DNA from 2 places in the Pseudoalteromonas sp. RB2-MNA-CIBAN-0110 genome. Region 1 is predicted to be linked to the other one. Evidence: predicted binding sites of a transcription regulator. Region 1 holds the regulator's gene; the other holds the start of a gene.
The links. The regulator ArgR, encoded in region 1, controls arginine synthesis, uptake and breakdown. The targets are predictions, from matches to a motif close to ANTGAATANNTATTCANT.
Positions count from the first base shown of each region.

Region 2: a site for ArgR is predicted at 3,157-3,174, ahead of AAEY68_RS11010 (aspartate aminotransferase family protein). Genes of this name have one in related genera too.

Region 1 covers NZ_JBEOOQ010000002.1:128,673-137,137, forward strand. Annotated here, with positions in the region: gene cgtA (Obg family GTPase CgtA) at 1-1,088, opposite strand, end outside; gene rpmA (50S ribosomal protein L27) at 1,229-1,486, opposite strand; gene rplU (50S ribosomal protein L21) at 1,503-1,814, opposite strand; gene ispB (octaprenyl diphosphate synthase) at 2,237-3,208, shown strand; gene mdh (malate dehydrogenase) at 3,295-4,227, opposite strand; gene argR (transcriptional regulator ArgR) at 4,453-4,920, shown strand; gene AAEY68_RS01920 (Dyp-type peroxidase) at 4,928-5,827, opposite strand; gene AAEY68_RS01925 (ABC transporter ATP-binding protein) at 5,876-6,925, opposite strand; gene AAEY68_RS01930 (ABC transporter permease) at 6,926-8,465, opposite strand, start outside.
Region 2 covers NZ_JBEOOQ010000019.1:38,430-46,894, reverse strand. Annotated here, with positions in the region: gene AAEY68_RS11035 (SDR family NAD(P)-dependent oxidoreductase) at 1-32, shown strand, start outside; gene AAEY68_RS11030 (putative quinol monooxygenase) at 32-388, shown strand; gene AAEY68_RS11025 (HP1242/YdcH family protein) at 451-693, opposite strand; gene AAEY68_RS11020 (anthranilate synthase component II) at 1,245-1,826, shown strand; gene AAEY68_RS11015 (HDOD domain-containing protein) at 1,870-3,030, shown strand; gene AAEY68_RS11010 (aspartate aminotransferase family protein) at 3,410-4,615, shown strand; gene astA (arginine N-succinyltransferase) at 4,701-5,717, shown strand; gene astD (succinylglutamate-semialdehyde dehydrogenase) at 5,733-7,202, shown strand; gene AAEY68_RS10995 (DUF3802 family protein) at 7,335-7,682, shown strand; gene AAEY68_RS10990 (OsmC family protein) at 7,769-8,182, shown strand; gene speD (adenosylmethionine decarboxylase) at 8,271-8,465, shown strand, end outside.

The sequences.
Region 1 (8,465 bases):
TTACCTTTAGTGGCTTTTTCATGATAGGTATCCCACTTGAATTCAACTTCTTCATCTTCAACTTGTACAAACTTCTCTTTAGGCATGCTATCAAGTAGTGTCATTATGTTGTGGATTAAAGGTTGAGTATTAAGTTTATTAATTGCTGAAATGTGATAAATATTTTCAGTTTCGCCCAGCTCTTCTGCAATCGCTTCGCATAGCGCTTTTGCTTCATCTTCTGGTAATAAATCTATTTTATTAAACACTAACCAGCGTGGTTTTTCAGCTAATTTAGGACTGTATTGGTGTAGCTCGTTAATAATCGAGAATGCATTATCAACAGGGTTTGAACCATCTACCGGCATTACATCAATAATGTGCAATAACACACGACAACGCTCTAAATGCTTCAAGAAGCGAATACCTAGGCCTGCACCATCAGATGCACCTTCAATTAGACCCGGAATATCGGCTATAACAAATGATTTATTTGCTTCAGGACGTACTACACCTAAATTAGGAATAAGCGTCGTGAATGGATAATCAGCTACTTTTGGTCTTGCTGCAGATACACTACGGATAAACGTAGATTTACCTGCATTTGGTAATCCTAGTAAGCCTACATCAGCTAATAATAGTAACTCTAACTTTAAGTTACGTACTTCACCGGGTGTGCCCAATGTTTTTTGACGAGGTGCTCGGTTAGTACTTGATTTAAAACGTGCATTCCCCAAGCCGTGGAAACCACCTTTTGCAACCAAAATTCGTTGACCATCTTGAGTTAAGTCACCAAGTCCCTCTTGGGTATCAACATCCATGATGCGCGTGCCTACAGGCACCATAACAAATAAGTCATCGGCTTTTCGGCCTGTACAGTTACGGCTACGACCGTTAGTACCACGTTCAGCTCTATGAAAGCGCTCAAACTGATAATCAATTAGGGTATTTAAGTTTTCATCAGCTTGTAGATAAACACTACCACCGTCTCCACCGTCACCGCCGTCTGGTCCACCATCTGGAACATATTTTTCACGACGGAAAGACACGATGCCGCTGCCACCGTCTCCAGCTTCTGCGCGAATTTCTACTTCATCTACAAACTTCATGATTACTCACTTTAGGGATTGGCTTGTTTAATAACTCTATTATATACCCAAGCCAACACAAATGCAGGCTTGGGTATATATTTTGACTGACTACAAAACAAAAAACCCCGCAAAGGCGGGGTTTTTAACTACCTTACTGATTACTCAGTTACGATAGTTACGTATTTACGGTTTAAAGGACCTTTTTGTTCAAACTGAACTTTACCATCTGCTTTTGCGAAGATAGTGTGGTCTTTACCGATACCTACGTTAGTACCAGGGTGGAAACGAGTTCCACGCTGACGAACAATGATGCTACCCGCTAGAACTGATTCGCCACCAAAACGCTTAACACCTAGGCGTTTGCTTTCTGAATCGCGACCGTTACGAGTACTACCAGCTGCTTTTTTATGTGCCATTTCTAAGTACCTCTAATTAAGCGCTAATGCTAGTGATTTTAACTTCAGTGAACCATTGACGATGGCCCATTTGCTTACGAGAATGCTTACGGCGTCTAAATTTAACAACCTTAATCTTCTCACCGCGACCATGTGAAACAACCTCAGCTGTTATCTTGCCACCGTTTACGAACGGTACACCGATCTCGATTTTCTCACCATCAGCAACTAAAAGTACTGAATCAAATTCTACTGCCGCACCAGTTTCAACGTCTAATTTTTCAAGACGAATCGTTTGACCTTCAGTCACACGATGCTGTTTACCACCACTTTGGAAAACCGCGTACATAATTAACTCCGTCTGTGCACCCTCAAATCGGCGCAACTAAAATATTCTTCGATAGGGCGCGAAGTTTACGCTAACGCGAAATAACTAGCAAGCCTATTTTGTAATTAAAATGAATAAAAAGTAGCTGCTTTGAGAGCAATTCAATATTTACCCCATTTTATATTAATTAGCCCTTTTGCCAAGCGCTTTTTAACTCTTAGTCGAAATAAATTAATGTACTCAAATATGACCCTCACAGCTTAATATCTAAGCACACCATAAACTGCATATTGATTATCAATTAATCAGTTATCTTGGCTAATTCAGTCTAAATTAAGTACTTTAATAGTGTTTTTTCAATCAATCGTCACAAAATATCGAGCTAGTGCATTTTTTGTTGTACAATCTGCGCCGTTCACACATAAAAATTGGCTCGGAGATCAATGGATATAAAAGCTATCCAGGCGTTAATCGAAAGCGATATGAATGACGTCAATCAACTTATACATGCGCAAATGCGCTCAGATGTGGCGTTAGTTAATCAGCTTGGTTTATATATAGTTAGCAGTGGCGGCAAACGCGTTCGTCCAATGCTCGCGATTTTAGCAGCCAAAGCGCTCGGTTATCAGGGTAAAGATCACATAACACTTGCAACAATTGTTGAGTTTATTCATACAGCAACGCTATTGCATGATGATGTTGTAGATGAATCAAACTTACGACGTGGCACGCCTACAGCAAATGCTGAATTTGGTAATGCTGCTAGCGTATTGGTTGGTGACTTTATTTACACTCGTTCATTTCAGCTTATGGTTGGTCTTGGAAAAATGCAGATTATGCAAGTACTTGCCGATGCAACAAACATTATTGCTGAAGGTGAAGTATTGCAGTTAATGAACTGCAACGACCCAGATACGACCGAAGCCAGTTATATGCAGGTTATTTACTCTAAAACAGCTAAGTTGTTTGAAGCAGCGACAGGCCTTGCTGCCATTATTACTGAGCAAGACCAAACTACTCTCGATGCACTAAACCTATATGGTATGCATTTAGGTACTGCGTTTCAGCTAGTAGACGATGTACTCGATTACAATGCAGATGCTGAGCAGTTGGGTAAAAACATTGGTGATGATTTAGCTGAAGGCAAACCAACGCTTCCACTTATTTATGCTATGCAACATGGTAGCGAGCAGCAAACGCAGCTTATTCGTGATGCAATAGAGCACAGTAATGGTATGGAGCATTTAGAAGAAATTTTATCGGCACTAAAGCAAACTAATGCGCTTGAATTTACAATGCAAAAAGCAGAGCTTGAAGCTGACAAAGCTATTGCGTGTTTAGACTTTTTAGCTGAGTCTGACTATAAGCAAGCACTCATAAGCCTTGCTCGTATTGCGGTTGACCGCGACCACTAGTTTTAACTAGTTACACAGTGTGAAATTAATTCTGAGCAATAAAAAAGCCTGCAAATGCAGGCTTTTTTGTTATTCTACTTTGGCTATTACGCCATGAAATCAACACCTTCTTTGATGTCTTTTTTCAGTGTTTCAAGCATGTCATTTTTTGCTTTTGTTTCAAATGCGCTTAGTTCGCCGTAAGAAAGAATTTCTTCTACGCCGTTTTTACCTAAACGTACTGGATGTGCAAAGTACTCTGCATCGCCATTTTCAACAGCAACGTAAGCGTAATCTACAACTTCTTCACCTTGTAGGCCTTTAACTAAAGACATACAAAAACGAGCTGCAGCAGCACCCATAGATAGCGTAGCTGAACCACCGCCTGCTTTAGCATTTACAACTTCAGTACCCGCATTTTGGATACGTGGAGTAAGTGCAGCAACTTCTTCATCTGTGAAAGAAACACCTTCAACTTGAGAAAGTAGAGGAAGAATAGTTGTGCCTGAGTGACCACCAATTACTGGTACTTTAACAGTTGCTACGTCTACGCCTTTAAGTTCAGCAACAAATGCTTCTGAACGAATAACGTCAAGCGTAGTAATACCGAATACACGTTTAGCGTCGTAAGTACCTGCTTTTTTGAATACTTCAGCAACGATTGGAACTGTGCCATTTACTGGGTTAGTAATAATACCTACTAACGCTTTAGGACAGCTAGCAACAATGCCTTCTGCTAAAGTTTTGATGATACCAGCATTTACATTAAATAAATCAGCACGATCCATACCTGGTTTACGTGGCATACCCGCTGGGATAAGAACGATGTCAGAGCCTTCAAGCGCTTTGTTTAATTCGTCTGCGCCAAAGCCTGCTACTTTAACATCTGTTGGGATGTGAGAAAGGTCAACCGCAACACCTGGTACTACTGGTGCAACATCATAAAGTGATAATTCAGAGCCAGCTGGTAAGCCTGTTTTTAATAATAAAGACAACGCTTGGCCGATACCGCCTGCAGCACCTAATACAGCAACTTTCATTGGAATTCTCCGTAATTTGAGGTAGGAAACATTTGTGGCTCTTAAGATAATGAAATTAGCGACTAAAAACAAATTTATCCTGTCTATTTCAAGTATATTTTCGACCATAGTCGTAAACTTTTGTGATTTAACGCATCAAACTGGCAAGTTAACTAAACAACTGCTGCATAATTATTCATTTTTGTGTAGAATTTGCGGCATAAATAACAAAAACGAATAAAGACTATGCAACCACAAGATAAACAAGAAGCACTGGTAAAAGCATTTAAATCACTATTAAAAGAAGAAAATTTTGGCTCTCAAGGCGAAATAGTTGATGCATTAAAAGATCAAGGCTTTGACAATATAAGCCAAAGTAAAGTATCGCGCATGCTAAGTAAATTTGGTGCTGTACGCACACGTAACGCCAAACAAGAAATGGTTTACTGCTTACCTGCTGAAATGGGTGTACCTACGGCTAAAAGTCCATTACGCCAATTAGTAATCGACATTATGCACAACGAAATGATGATCATTATTCGTACCAGTCCAGGCGCCGCTCAGCTTATCGCTCGTTTATTAGATTCATTAGGTAAAGCAGATGGCGTACTAGGAACAATTGCAGGCGACGATACTATTTTTATCGCTCCTGCTAAAATATCTGAAATAGATGTAACACTTGAACGTGTTCGCATTTTATTTGATACGGTTTAATAGCAAACTAAATTTGTTTTAAAAACCCGACTGAAGGCGCAAAGAAAGCAGAACCCATATCGGCTTGAGTAAAATCAAGCCAGTGGTCGTAACAATCCCCTTCCCCTAAACGACTATTAAGTACTTTTTCAAATGCGGTGCCCGTACAAGAGCATGTAATTGATAACATTCCCTGCTCATACACATCGCCATAAGGCATGCTCTGATTTAATAATAGCGGTTGTCCGTCTTCGTCTTTTAGCTCACTTCGCGAAGCATGGCTGGTTTCAATCGCAGGGGTAATTAGCGTGTTATCAAGGCGCGTACGTCCCATTATTTGTTCTTGCTCGCTCAATGATAAGTGCTGCCACATAGTTAAATCATGCTTATAACGCTGTACATGAATATAACTCCCCTGATCTTCAAAATTGCCAGGGTTACTAATTAAAGCCGTAGCGCGCTTTTTTCTTCCATGTGCGGTGTCGCCACCATAAATAAAACCATTAAAATCACGACCATCTAAAAAGCGAAAATTACGAATTTGCTCCACCAGCTCAACATCGGGGGCAAATAGTTTTAAAATTTGCAGCGCAAATAAATGGTTAACGTCTTCACGGTCAGAGCGAATTTGCACAAATAAATCGCACGGTTGTACGCTCATTTGATGATCGCTATGGTTTATATTAGGAAAGCTCTGTAATTCGCTTGGGATGTATTCAGGGAGGATATGCGGCCAATATTGCGCACCAATAGCAACCATACAAGAGAGCATTGATTCTGAAAATTGATCGCTAAATTCTTCTTCAATAGCGCTTACTTGTTTTAACTTTGCGCGAAGTGATTCATCTTGACCATCAAACACATTAAAAAATAAGTGCAAACCGTGTAAGTTTGCTTCAGCACAAATCCCTGATTGCGCTTGCGCCATTGTTATTCCTTAGTTTTATAGATAAAAACACAGCGAATAACAAATTAATTACGATTCGAAAAAATTCACCGTGTGAGGTTTTATTTTTATTATAACCTGCTCATTATTTTCAAATGACTGGCCATATTGTGCAGCAACTTCAATTTCTTGTTCATCAATAACAAGTGAATAAACATACGCCGAACCAATAAAGCGACGACTTATGATTGTAGCTCGCTTACTAAATTTGTCACTTTGGTTATCTGCCACTAATTCTATTTGATGGGGACGTACATATATAAGCCCTATGCTTACGTCATGCTTACTCTCAACATAAGATTCGACTAAACCAAATGGTGTTTTGTATTCAGTTGCTGTTAATACTTCTGCGCTCAAGTATATGCCTTGACCCAGAAACTCTGCAACCTCCTTTGAACATGGAGCTGCAAAAAGCTGCTCAGGCGTGCCTTGTTGCTCAATTTTACCGCGATGCATAATGGCAAGTGTATCTGAAAAGGCAAACGCCTCTTCTTTTGAATGTGTAACAAACACAGCAGATACTTGGGTTGCCTTAATAATTCGACGTATATCGGCAATTAATTCAAAGCGTACTTGTGTGTCGATATTTGAAAAGGGCTCATCAAGTAGCAATAAACTAGGCTTATAAGCTAATGCACGAGCAATAGCTACACGCTGCTGTTGGCCACCCGATAACTGATGCGGGAACCTGTCGGCACAGCCAATTAAATGTACCAGCTTAAGCATTTCATCTACGCGTTGCTGCTTTTGAGCTTTACTCATTTTACTAAGCCCAAATGCGATATTATTTGCCACCGTCAAATGCGGAAACAACGCATAGTCTTGAAACATCATGCCGATGTTTCGGTGCTCAGGCGAGACAAACGATTGCTCATCACTCACTAATTTACCGTCTATAAAAATAGACCCTTGCTTAGCTTCAATTAAACCTGCAATCGCTTTTAACGTGGTCGTTTTGCCGCACCCACTCGCTCCGAGTAGACAAACAATTTCATCTTTACCCACTGTTAAATCTAAATCGTGAATAACCTTTGTACCGTTATAGTGATAGCTCACGCCTTGTAAAATTAAACTACTCATTTAACTACGCTGCTCCATAGAACGATTAATAAAATACAAAGGAATAAACCCAACAATAACAATAAATAATGCCGATATAGAAGCAAGCTCTAACTGCTCGTCACTCACATACTGAAATACATGAGTAGCTAAGCTTTCAAAATTAAACGGCCTGAGCAATAGCGCAGCCGGCAGTTCTTTCATGCACTCAATAAATACCAATAAAGCAGCAGTAAGCAATCCTCTTCGCAGTAAAGGTAGGTGCACTAAACGCAGTGTTTGTCCTTGGCTTTTACCCATTGATTGGCTTGCCATATCAAGTGATGGGCTAATACGTAAAAAACTCGACTCAATTGCTCCGTGTGCAATGGCGTAAAACCTAACAATATAAGCAATAATAATAGTAAGAATGCTACCTGTAAGCAGTAAGCCAATATCTAAATTATACGGCTCGAGCGCTGTGTTAATGGTGTTCTCTAATAATGTAAGTGGTAACAAAACCGCAATAGCGAGTACTGTGCCAGGCAACGCATATCCTGTGCTTGCTAAACGCCCAGGAATAAGCGGATACGTTTGCTTTGCCACACGCTGATAAAAAACGACAAAAATACTCAACGTAATCGTTATTAGGCTCACAACCCCAGCCACTTTTAAACTTTGCCAAGCGTAACTAAAAAACTCTACATTCCATGCTTTATCAAAGTAGGTAATGGCGTAATTTATAAGTACTGCAATAGGGATTACAAACGCGATAAATAAAATAAAGCTGCAAAATGCCGTTGCGAGCCAAGCTGACTTTCCTTTTAATACATAGAGAGATTCACTATTTACACTTGATTGGCGCTCAAATACCGCTTGGTTACGACGACTAAAGCGCTCTGCCATTAATGCTAAAAATAACAGTAATAACATCACACCCGATATTTTAGCTGCCGCTGTAAGTGAGTAATAACCAAACCACGTATCGTATACGGCAGTCGTTAATGTACTTACGGCAAAATAACTCACTGTTGCAAAGTCAGCCATGGTTTCCATACTTATAAGCGCAAGAGCCGCCACAATAGCCCCACGAGAGAGTACTAAGCTTACTTTAAAGAAACTTTGCCAAGGAGATAATCCCATTAACTGGCTAGCTTGTACTAATTTGAATGACTGCTCGCGAAGAGCCGTTTTAAAAATCAAAAATAAATACGGATAAAGCACCAAGGCAATCATAACGATGGCCCCGGGTAATGTACGTATATCAAAAAACCAATAGTCATTAGGCGATTGCCAGCCAAACCATTCTCTCAGCGCTATTTGCACCGGGCCCGCATAATCTAATAAATCAGTGTATACATAGGCAATAATATAGGTGGGCATAGCAAGGGGCAGCATAAGTGCCCATTCAAACTGTTTTTTACCCGGGAAACTACAGTAAGCCGTTAGCCACCCAAGTGGCAAAGCTATGGCGCAGCTAAGGACGCAAACACCTAAAACAAGCAATACGGTATTGGTTATGTAATCCCAAAGCACGGTATCCCACAGGTGGGAAAACACCTCAGAGCTACCTTGTAGAGAT
Region 2 (8,465 bases), on a different contig from region 1:
TTTTAACGCAGTTTAAATTAGGTAAAGCATAATGAAAAATCATGTTACCTGGACAGTACAAGGCCAAATTAAAGAAGGTAAATACGATGAATTTTTATTGGTAATGGCGCAATTAGTTACTTTGGCTAAAAGTGAAGCGGGCACTTTAATGTATGAGTGGACAGTAAGTGAAGACAAACGCAGTGTACATATTTACGAGCGTTACCAAGATGAAGATGCTGCTAAAGTGCACCTTGCTGGTTGGGACAAAAGTGGCCCACTATTTTTAAGCGTAGTTGATATGGATAAAATAACGGTATTTAGTCAACTATCAAAAGAGTTTGCGCAAGCCTTTGCAGGCCCAAGCACTGTATTTATGAAACCAGTAGGTGGTTTTGTAAAGTTTTAGAAAAAATACCCATTGTTGATCTAAAGAGCTCACCTCATCAGTGAGCTCTTTTTTTAGTGGCATTACTGCTCTTGCTGCAAACGCTCGTATAGCCAATCTTTTAATTCTGTACGTTCGTGCTTTAGTTGATGCATTTGCTCATCGCTTATGGGCGCATCTTTGAGTTCTAACACTCTAATCTCTTTATCTAGCTTGTCGTACTTATCTGCTTTTTTTGCAAATTCAGTATCGCTTTCATTTAACTCGGCAATGGTCTTTAAGTACTCTGGAAAGTCATTAGTTAATGAGTGGTCTTCGCCTAACATATTCGCTCCTTAATAGGATATAAATGAGCTCACAAGTAAGTGAGTTGTATAAGTGAATTACTGCCTTTCATATAATACACTGGGGCTTACATAGATATAATTCAACCATTGAGCCGCTAATTTGATGTAGCGCAAACAATCTGTTTATTTTGCTCAGTAAGGTATTTCACCAAAGTATTTAATAGAGCGATCAATAAACGCACGTACTTTAGGAGTCAATAATTTATTGTTGGGGTATACAGTTTAAATAGTTGTATTAACTACTCGTGAAAAGCTTAGGGTTCGATATTATTGCTCAAGCTGCAAGGAATCTCTGGCTAGAGAAAATAAATTTAAACATCATCATGATTCAATACGTTAGTAAATCTCTTAACCAAAGTTCAGGTTAAGTAAACCATTACCTGCTAAAGGCTTTTAAGCATTTTAGCTAAAATAGTTAATTTTTAACGCTTTTTGCTAATTTATGTTGGTTAATTAATAGTGGTAGAATGCAGCGCTTAGTACCACTTGTGTGAAGTAAGTGGTCAATAATTTATAAGGTTTGTTGTGTAATGCTGTTGATGATCGACAACTACGACTCGTTTACTTACAACTTAGTGCAATATTTTCAGCGTTTAGATCAAGACGTTTTAGTGAAACGTAATGACGAGCTAAGCATTGCACAAATAAAACAGTTGAACCCGAAACACATCGTGTTATCGCCGGGGCCATGCACGCCTAACGAAGCGGGTATTTCGTTAAATGTTGTTGAGCAACTAAAAGGGCAATATCCTATTTTAGGGATTTGCTTGGGACATCAAACTATCGCGCAAGCTTTAGGGGGAGATGTAATACGTGCTAAAAAAGTAATGCACGGTAAAACATCACCTATAGTTCACACTAATAAAGGGGTGTTTAAAGGTTTAGCTAACCCGTTAACAGTGTGTCGTTATCATTCTTTGGTGGTTAAAGCACAAACGCTGCCTAAAGAACTTGAAGTAACCGCATGGACTCAGACTGAGCAAGGCGAGTTTGACGAAATTATGGGGTTACTTCATAAAGAACTAGCAATCGAAGGTGTGCAGTTTCACCCCGAAGCTATTTTAACTGATCAAGGCTTAGAACTGCTTGATAACTTTTTAACTCGCTTCTAATGTTATAATACACAGAGCATTTAATACTTTATTAATGGATGTCATGACTGAACTTGTAGCCCAGCAGCGTACTGCCAAAATACTAAGCCAACGGGCTCATGACTTATTGCTTGGGCACAGCTTTGCGCATCAGCAAATTGGTTTCATCCATACATTAGATATAGATTACGGCGAACCCATGAAGCAACGCACTTTGCTTCAGGTTGAAGTGGCCGCACAGAATAAACGCCAGCAAAGCAGTACTGCACATCATAAGTACCGCGCTCAAGCGAGTGAGCAACTGCACAAAACAATTGAAACAGCTATATATAAGCAGCTTGAAGATATAGATGGCGTAATTCACAGCACTATAGGTATTGAAGATGGCATTGCCAATATACTCGATATATTAGCTGTAAAGTCGGCGTCGGTAGGGCGTTTAGAGCCACTGGTTAATGATATAAGCTGGTTGGGTAGAGAATTAGTAACGCTTGTTAATTTACCTTACTATCGTAATCAACGTAGTAAAAACACGTCTGTAAAAGTAGATAAACCATCGCTTGCCCTTCGTTATATTGGCCTTGATAACTTACAGCTAGTGATTCCTACATTTGCTGCGCGTCATTGGATGCCACATAGCACCGAACCATTTTCATTATTAAAACGCCGGCTACGCGACAGCGCAATGGCAAACGCGATTGCTGCGCAAAAAATTGCACAAATTAATAATGTGAATGACGTACATGCATTTACCCTTGGAATGCTTTTAGATGTAGGGCGAATTGCATTAGTGCGCTTGTACTTAAAAACGTTTGAGAAAGTATGGCAACGCAAAGTGCAGTTAGCCCGAAATGAAAACCAAAAAGATTTACACACCGCATTATTAGAGCTACAGCCCGACCCGCTATTTTTAACCACTCTACTTAGCAATAAGTCGATAGAAGTAAGCGCCAAAGTAATAGACAAAATGGCTTTTAAATATTTACCGTTTAAAGGTGTAATGCAGCAGCTAGTAAATGGGATAGATAAAGGCGATACATTACTGCCGTTAACAGAAGTAATGCTAAAGGCACGTTGCTACTCTCAATATCTTAATTTAAAAGAGCATCAACTTATTGAGCCTGATGAAACTCTAAGCTGGTTTTCGTACTTTAAGTTCACTAAAACGGAACTAAAAACCCTCCAATCGAGTAATTTTACCAATTTAGCTATTCAAATTGACTAAAAATCTGAATTTTTTGTTAATTTTTTTGCGACTAACCATTCATTCTCACTCTATTGTTATATTGCATATTTGCCGATTAAAGCATGCGCGCCTTGGTGCTCATGCGGTTAGTTGTTTAAAAATAAGCATAAATAGCTATGCAAATAGTTATTCACTATCTATGAAATAATATCTTTAGCCCTTTATTTTCAAGGGATACATGAAAGTTTTTAACGAGACAGATATAAGTAATTCTGAAATAATGTGCGTCTGAAAATTGAACCACAAAGCAATTTTGCGCAATTATCAGGTTACTGATCTTGCCTATAAAGTTGGTTACAAATATTAACCAAACACCTATTTTGATGTTTTGTGTTGCTCACAATTAAGAGGAAATAAAATGACAGTCAATCGCGAATTATTTGATCACGTAATGGTTCCTAACTACGCACCTTCAAGCGTAATTCCTGTTCGAGGCGAAGGTTCTCGCGTATGGGATCAACAAGGTCGAGAGTTTATCGACTTTGCTGGTGGTATTGCAGTTAACTGTCTTGGCCATTGCCACCCTGCATTAGTAGGCGCATTAAAAGAGCAAGGCGAAAAAATCTGGCATCTATCAAATGTAATGACCAATGAGCCGGCACTTCGCCTAGCTAAAAAAATGGTTGATGCTACATTTGCTGAAAAAGTTTACTTTGCCAACTCAGGCGCAGAAGCAAACGAAGCAGCGCTTAAATTAGCGCGTCGTTTTGCACTTGATAAGTTTGGCGCAGAAAAATCACAAATCATCGCGTTCAACAAAGGTTTCCACGGTCGTACATTCTTTACCGTAACTGTTGGTGGCCAAGCTGCATATTCAGATGGTTTTGGTCCTAAGCCTGGCGACATTGTACATTGTGATTACAACGACCTAGCTGCTTTTGAAGCGCTTATCAGCGACAAAACATGTGCCGTAATGATGGAACCTCTTCAAGGTGAAGGCGGTATTGTTTCACCAACTGACGAGTTTGCTCAAGGCGTTCGCGATTTATGTACTAAACATAACGCACTGCTTATTTTTGATGAAGTTCAAACAGGTGTTGGCCGTACTGGCGATTTATACGCATACCAAGGCTTAAACATAGTACCTGATATTTTAACTTCAGCTAAAGCACTTGGCGGCGGTTTCCCTATTGGCGCTATGATCACAACAACTGAAATTGCACAGCATCTTAAAGTAGGTACTCATGGTTCTACTTATGGCGGCAACCCGCTTGCGTGTGCTGTTGCAGAAGCTGCATTTGATACAGTAAATACCCCAGAAGTACTTGCTGGCGTAAAAGCTAAAGCAGCATTATTTAATGAACTACTTACTGCGGTTAACGAAAAATACAACGTATTTAGCGAAATCCGTGGCCAAGGTTTATTAATTGGTGCAGTAGTGAACGAGCAATATAAAGGTCGTGCAAAAGAGTTTTTAGTGGCAGGGACTGAGCAAGGCCTTATGTCATTAGTTGCGGGTGCAGACGTAATACGTTTCACTCCATCTTTAGTAATTCCTGAAGCGGACATTCGCGAAGGTATGGCACGCTTTGAAAAAGCAGTAGCAAGCGTAGTAAACGCATAAGCGACTTAAGCCAACCAATTAAGGGCAAGCACTGCTTGCCCTGCAATTCCTATTTACCGTTATTTATAAGGGAGCAAGCGGACTCATGATGATCCTTCGCCCAATCCAGCAAAATGATTATTCAGCATTACTGAAAATTGCCCACGAATCAGGGCATGGTTTTACGTCTTTGCCATTAAACGAAGAACTATTGCAAAAAAAGATCGACCATTCAGTAAGCTCTTTTGCTAAACAAACGTCACAACCTGGTGACGAAGGCTACCTGTTTGTTCTTGAAGATAGCGAAACCGGTGACGTTGTAGGAACATCTGCAATTGAAGCTGCGGTAGGGCTTGATGATGCATTTTATCATTATCACTTAAGTAAAGTGATTCACTCTTCGCGCACATTAGACGTATACAAAGCGGTTGATATTCTAACGCTATGTAACGACTACACAGGTGCTACAGAGCTTTGCACATTGTTTTTAAAAGATGGTTATCGTAAAAATTGTAACGGTAAGCTACTTTCAAAAGCGCGCTTTATGTTTATAAAACAGCATCAAGAGCGTTTTGCGCAAACAGTAATCGCAGAAATGCGCGGTGTGTCTGACGAAAACGGCAGCAGCCCTTTTTGGCAGTGGCTTGAAGAGCACTTTTTCTCAATGGATTTTCCAACAGCCGATTACCTAACAGGTATTGGCCAAAAGGTTTTCATTGCTGAATTAATGCCTAAATACCCAATTTACGTAAACTTGCTAAGTAAAGATGCGCAAGCCGTAATAGGTAAAGTACACGACAACACTCGCCCAGCAATCGAGTTATTAAAAAGCGAAGGCTTTACGTTTAATGGCTACGTAGACATTTTTGACGGCGGCCCAACGGTTGAAGCAAAAGTAGATAACATTGCGACTATTCGTAATGCACGTAACTTTAACGTTGAAATTGGCGAAATGACTGGCGACACCATGGTGTTACTAGCTAACGAAAAGCTTAATGACTTTAGAGCAACCGTTGCACCAATGACATTTGACGAGCGCGCAAAAAGCCTTATTTTATCGCAAGAAATAGCAGATGCACTGCATTTGCAAACTGGCGATATTGTTAGTGCAACCACGATTTAATTTAGGAGAAAGTATATGACTCATCCTGCACAATTTATAAATGGTCAATGGTCACAAGGCCAAGGCACAGAATTTAATTCAGTAAACCCTGCAAATAACGACGTTATTTGGCAGGCTTCATCGGCAACTGCGGCGCAAGTAGACACCGCAGTAAATGCAGCGCGCGAAGCGTTTTATGCATGGGCTGATAAAAGCTTTACTGAGCGTTTAGAAATAATTAAAGCATTTGCAGCGCAATTAAAAGAAAACAGCGAAGAGCTCGCTATTACTATTGCACAAGAAACAGGTAAGCCACTGTGGGAAACTCGCACAGAAGCGGGTGCTATGGTTGGTAAAATTGCCATTTCTGAAAAAGCATTTTTAGAGCGCACTGGCGACGTAGAAAACGCAATGCCACTTGGCCGTGCGATGATTCGTCATAAGCCACATGGTGTTGTAGCCGTATTTGGTCCGTATAACTTTCCGGGTCACTTACCTAATGGCCACATTGTGCCAGCGCTTTTAGCAGGTAACACGGTTGTGTTTAAACCGTCTGAACTTACTCCTAAAGTAGCTGAGCTTACGCTTAAACTGTGGGAAAAAGCAGGTTTACCAGCCGGTGTCATTAACCTTGTACAAGGTGAAGTAGAAACGGGTAAAGCCCTTGCTGCTCACAAAGGGATTGATGGCTTGTTCTTCACGGGGTCTTCGCGTACTGGTCATATTTTACATGAACAGTTTGCGGGTCAACCTGGCAAAATTTTAGCGCTAGAAATGGGTGGTAATAACCCACTTATTATTACTGACGTTGAAGACACTAAAGCGGTTGTTCACGATATTATTCAATCTGCGTTTATCTCAAGTGGCCAGCGTTGTACGTGTGCACGTAAACTATTTTTACCAACTGGTAGCAAAGGCGATGTGATACTGGAGCGTTTAATCACAGCAACTAAAGCGATTAAAGTAGGTAATTATGACGATGCAGACCAGCCATTTATGGGCTCTATGATTTCATCAGCTGCAGCTGCAGGCATGGTTAAAGCGCAAAACGAGCTTGTTGAGCTTGGTGGTGAAGTATTAGTAGAACTTGAGCACACAGCTAATACCGGTTTTGTAACACCAGGTATTATTGAGTGTACAAATATTAGTGACTTCCCAGATGAAGAGCATTTTGGACCACTTTTAAAAGTATTCCGCTTTGACGACTTTGACCAAGCCATTGATAAAGCAAACGATACAACCTTTGGTTTATCGGCTGGTTTATTAAGTGATAGTGCTGCAGATTACGACCATTTCTTACGTCGTATTCGTGCAGGTATTGTTAACTGGAATCGCCCAATTACTGGCGCATCAAGCGCAGCACCGTTTGGTGGTATTGGCGCATCGGGCAACCACAGAGCAAGTGCGTATTACGCAGCTGATTACTGTGCATATCCAGTTGCTTCGGTAGAGCTTGAAAAAGTAGCTATGCCAGCAACACTAAGCCCAGGCTTAAAAATAGATTAAGTAGTAATACTACTTAATTATTATAAAAGCAGCTTCGGCTGCTTTTTTTGTATTGCTAACGCGCAAAGCTAGCAATCAACAGCGCTTTCTGCTTAAATCAAAAATAATTAATTATACAAAGGTGGTACAAAAATGGTTTTAGATAGGCAAGGGTACGATGATTTGATCATGTATCTAACTCAAAATTTAGCATTGTTTGAGAAGCCAGGCGAAATAAAACCAGGTGCCCCAACAGTAATGGAATTAATCGAAGACGTTATTGCACAAAATGTGATGCTTATTTGCGAGCAGCACACAAACCTCAACACAGAGCAGCGTAGTCAAATTGTACGCGAAGTTGATGGCATAGTTTACGATTTAGAAGAAGTCCTCAGCAGCATCACCTCACAGCCTGTCACGGTTGAACAGCATGCCTTTATAGATGAATTTGCAGGTTTAGTAAAAAACCTCTTTGATAGCGCTTTAACACAACAATCTTAGCCATTTTATAGCCCTGCGTTGCATTTTCATTTGCAACTACGGCTAACTTGCTTACAATCAAGAAAATATTTTTTTGAGATATAACAATGCAAGCAAATGTAAAATGGGTTGAAGGCGATACGTTTATTGGTCGTTCTAATTCTAACCACAATGTTGTGTTTGATGGCGGCAGCGATAGTGCAGCACCAAGCCCAATGGAAATGGTTTTAATGTCAGTTGGCTGTTGTTCATCAGTTGATGTGGTTAGTATTTTAAAAAAAGCCAAACAAGATTTTTCAGATGTACAAGTACAACTAAGTGCAGAGCGCGCCGAAACAGCCCCACGTGTGTTTACCAAAATCAACTTACACTTTGTTGTTAAAGGCAATAATGTGTCTGAAAAGCACCTTGCACGCGCGGTTTCACTCTCTGCTGAAAAGTATTGCTCGGTTGCATTAATGCTTGATAAAACAGTAGAAATTACGCATAGCCACGAAGTTGTGCAAGATCAAGCAAAATAACGCTTTTTCCACGAGGGAAATTCGTATAAAATCCGCGAACTTTTCATTCTGCAGGTGCAGAACCCACTAATTTATAGGTTGGTTTATTATGAACAAACCCTTCGATAAACTTAAACTTCATGGCTTTAACAATTTAACCAAAAGTTTAAGCTTTAGTATTTATGATATTTGTTACGCAAAGACCGAGCAACAACGTAAAGAATATATTGAATATATCGATGAGCAGTACAGTGCAGATAGACTAACCGACATTTTAGGTGAAGTTGTTGATATTATTGGTGCT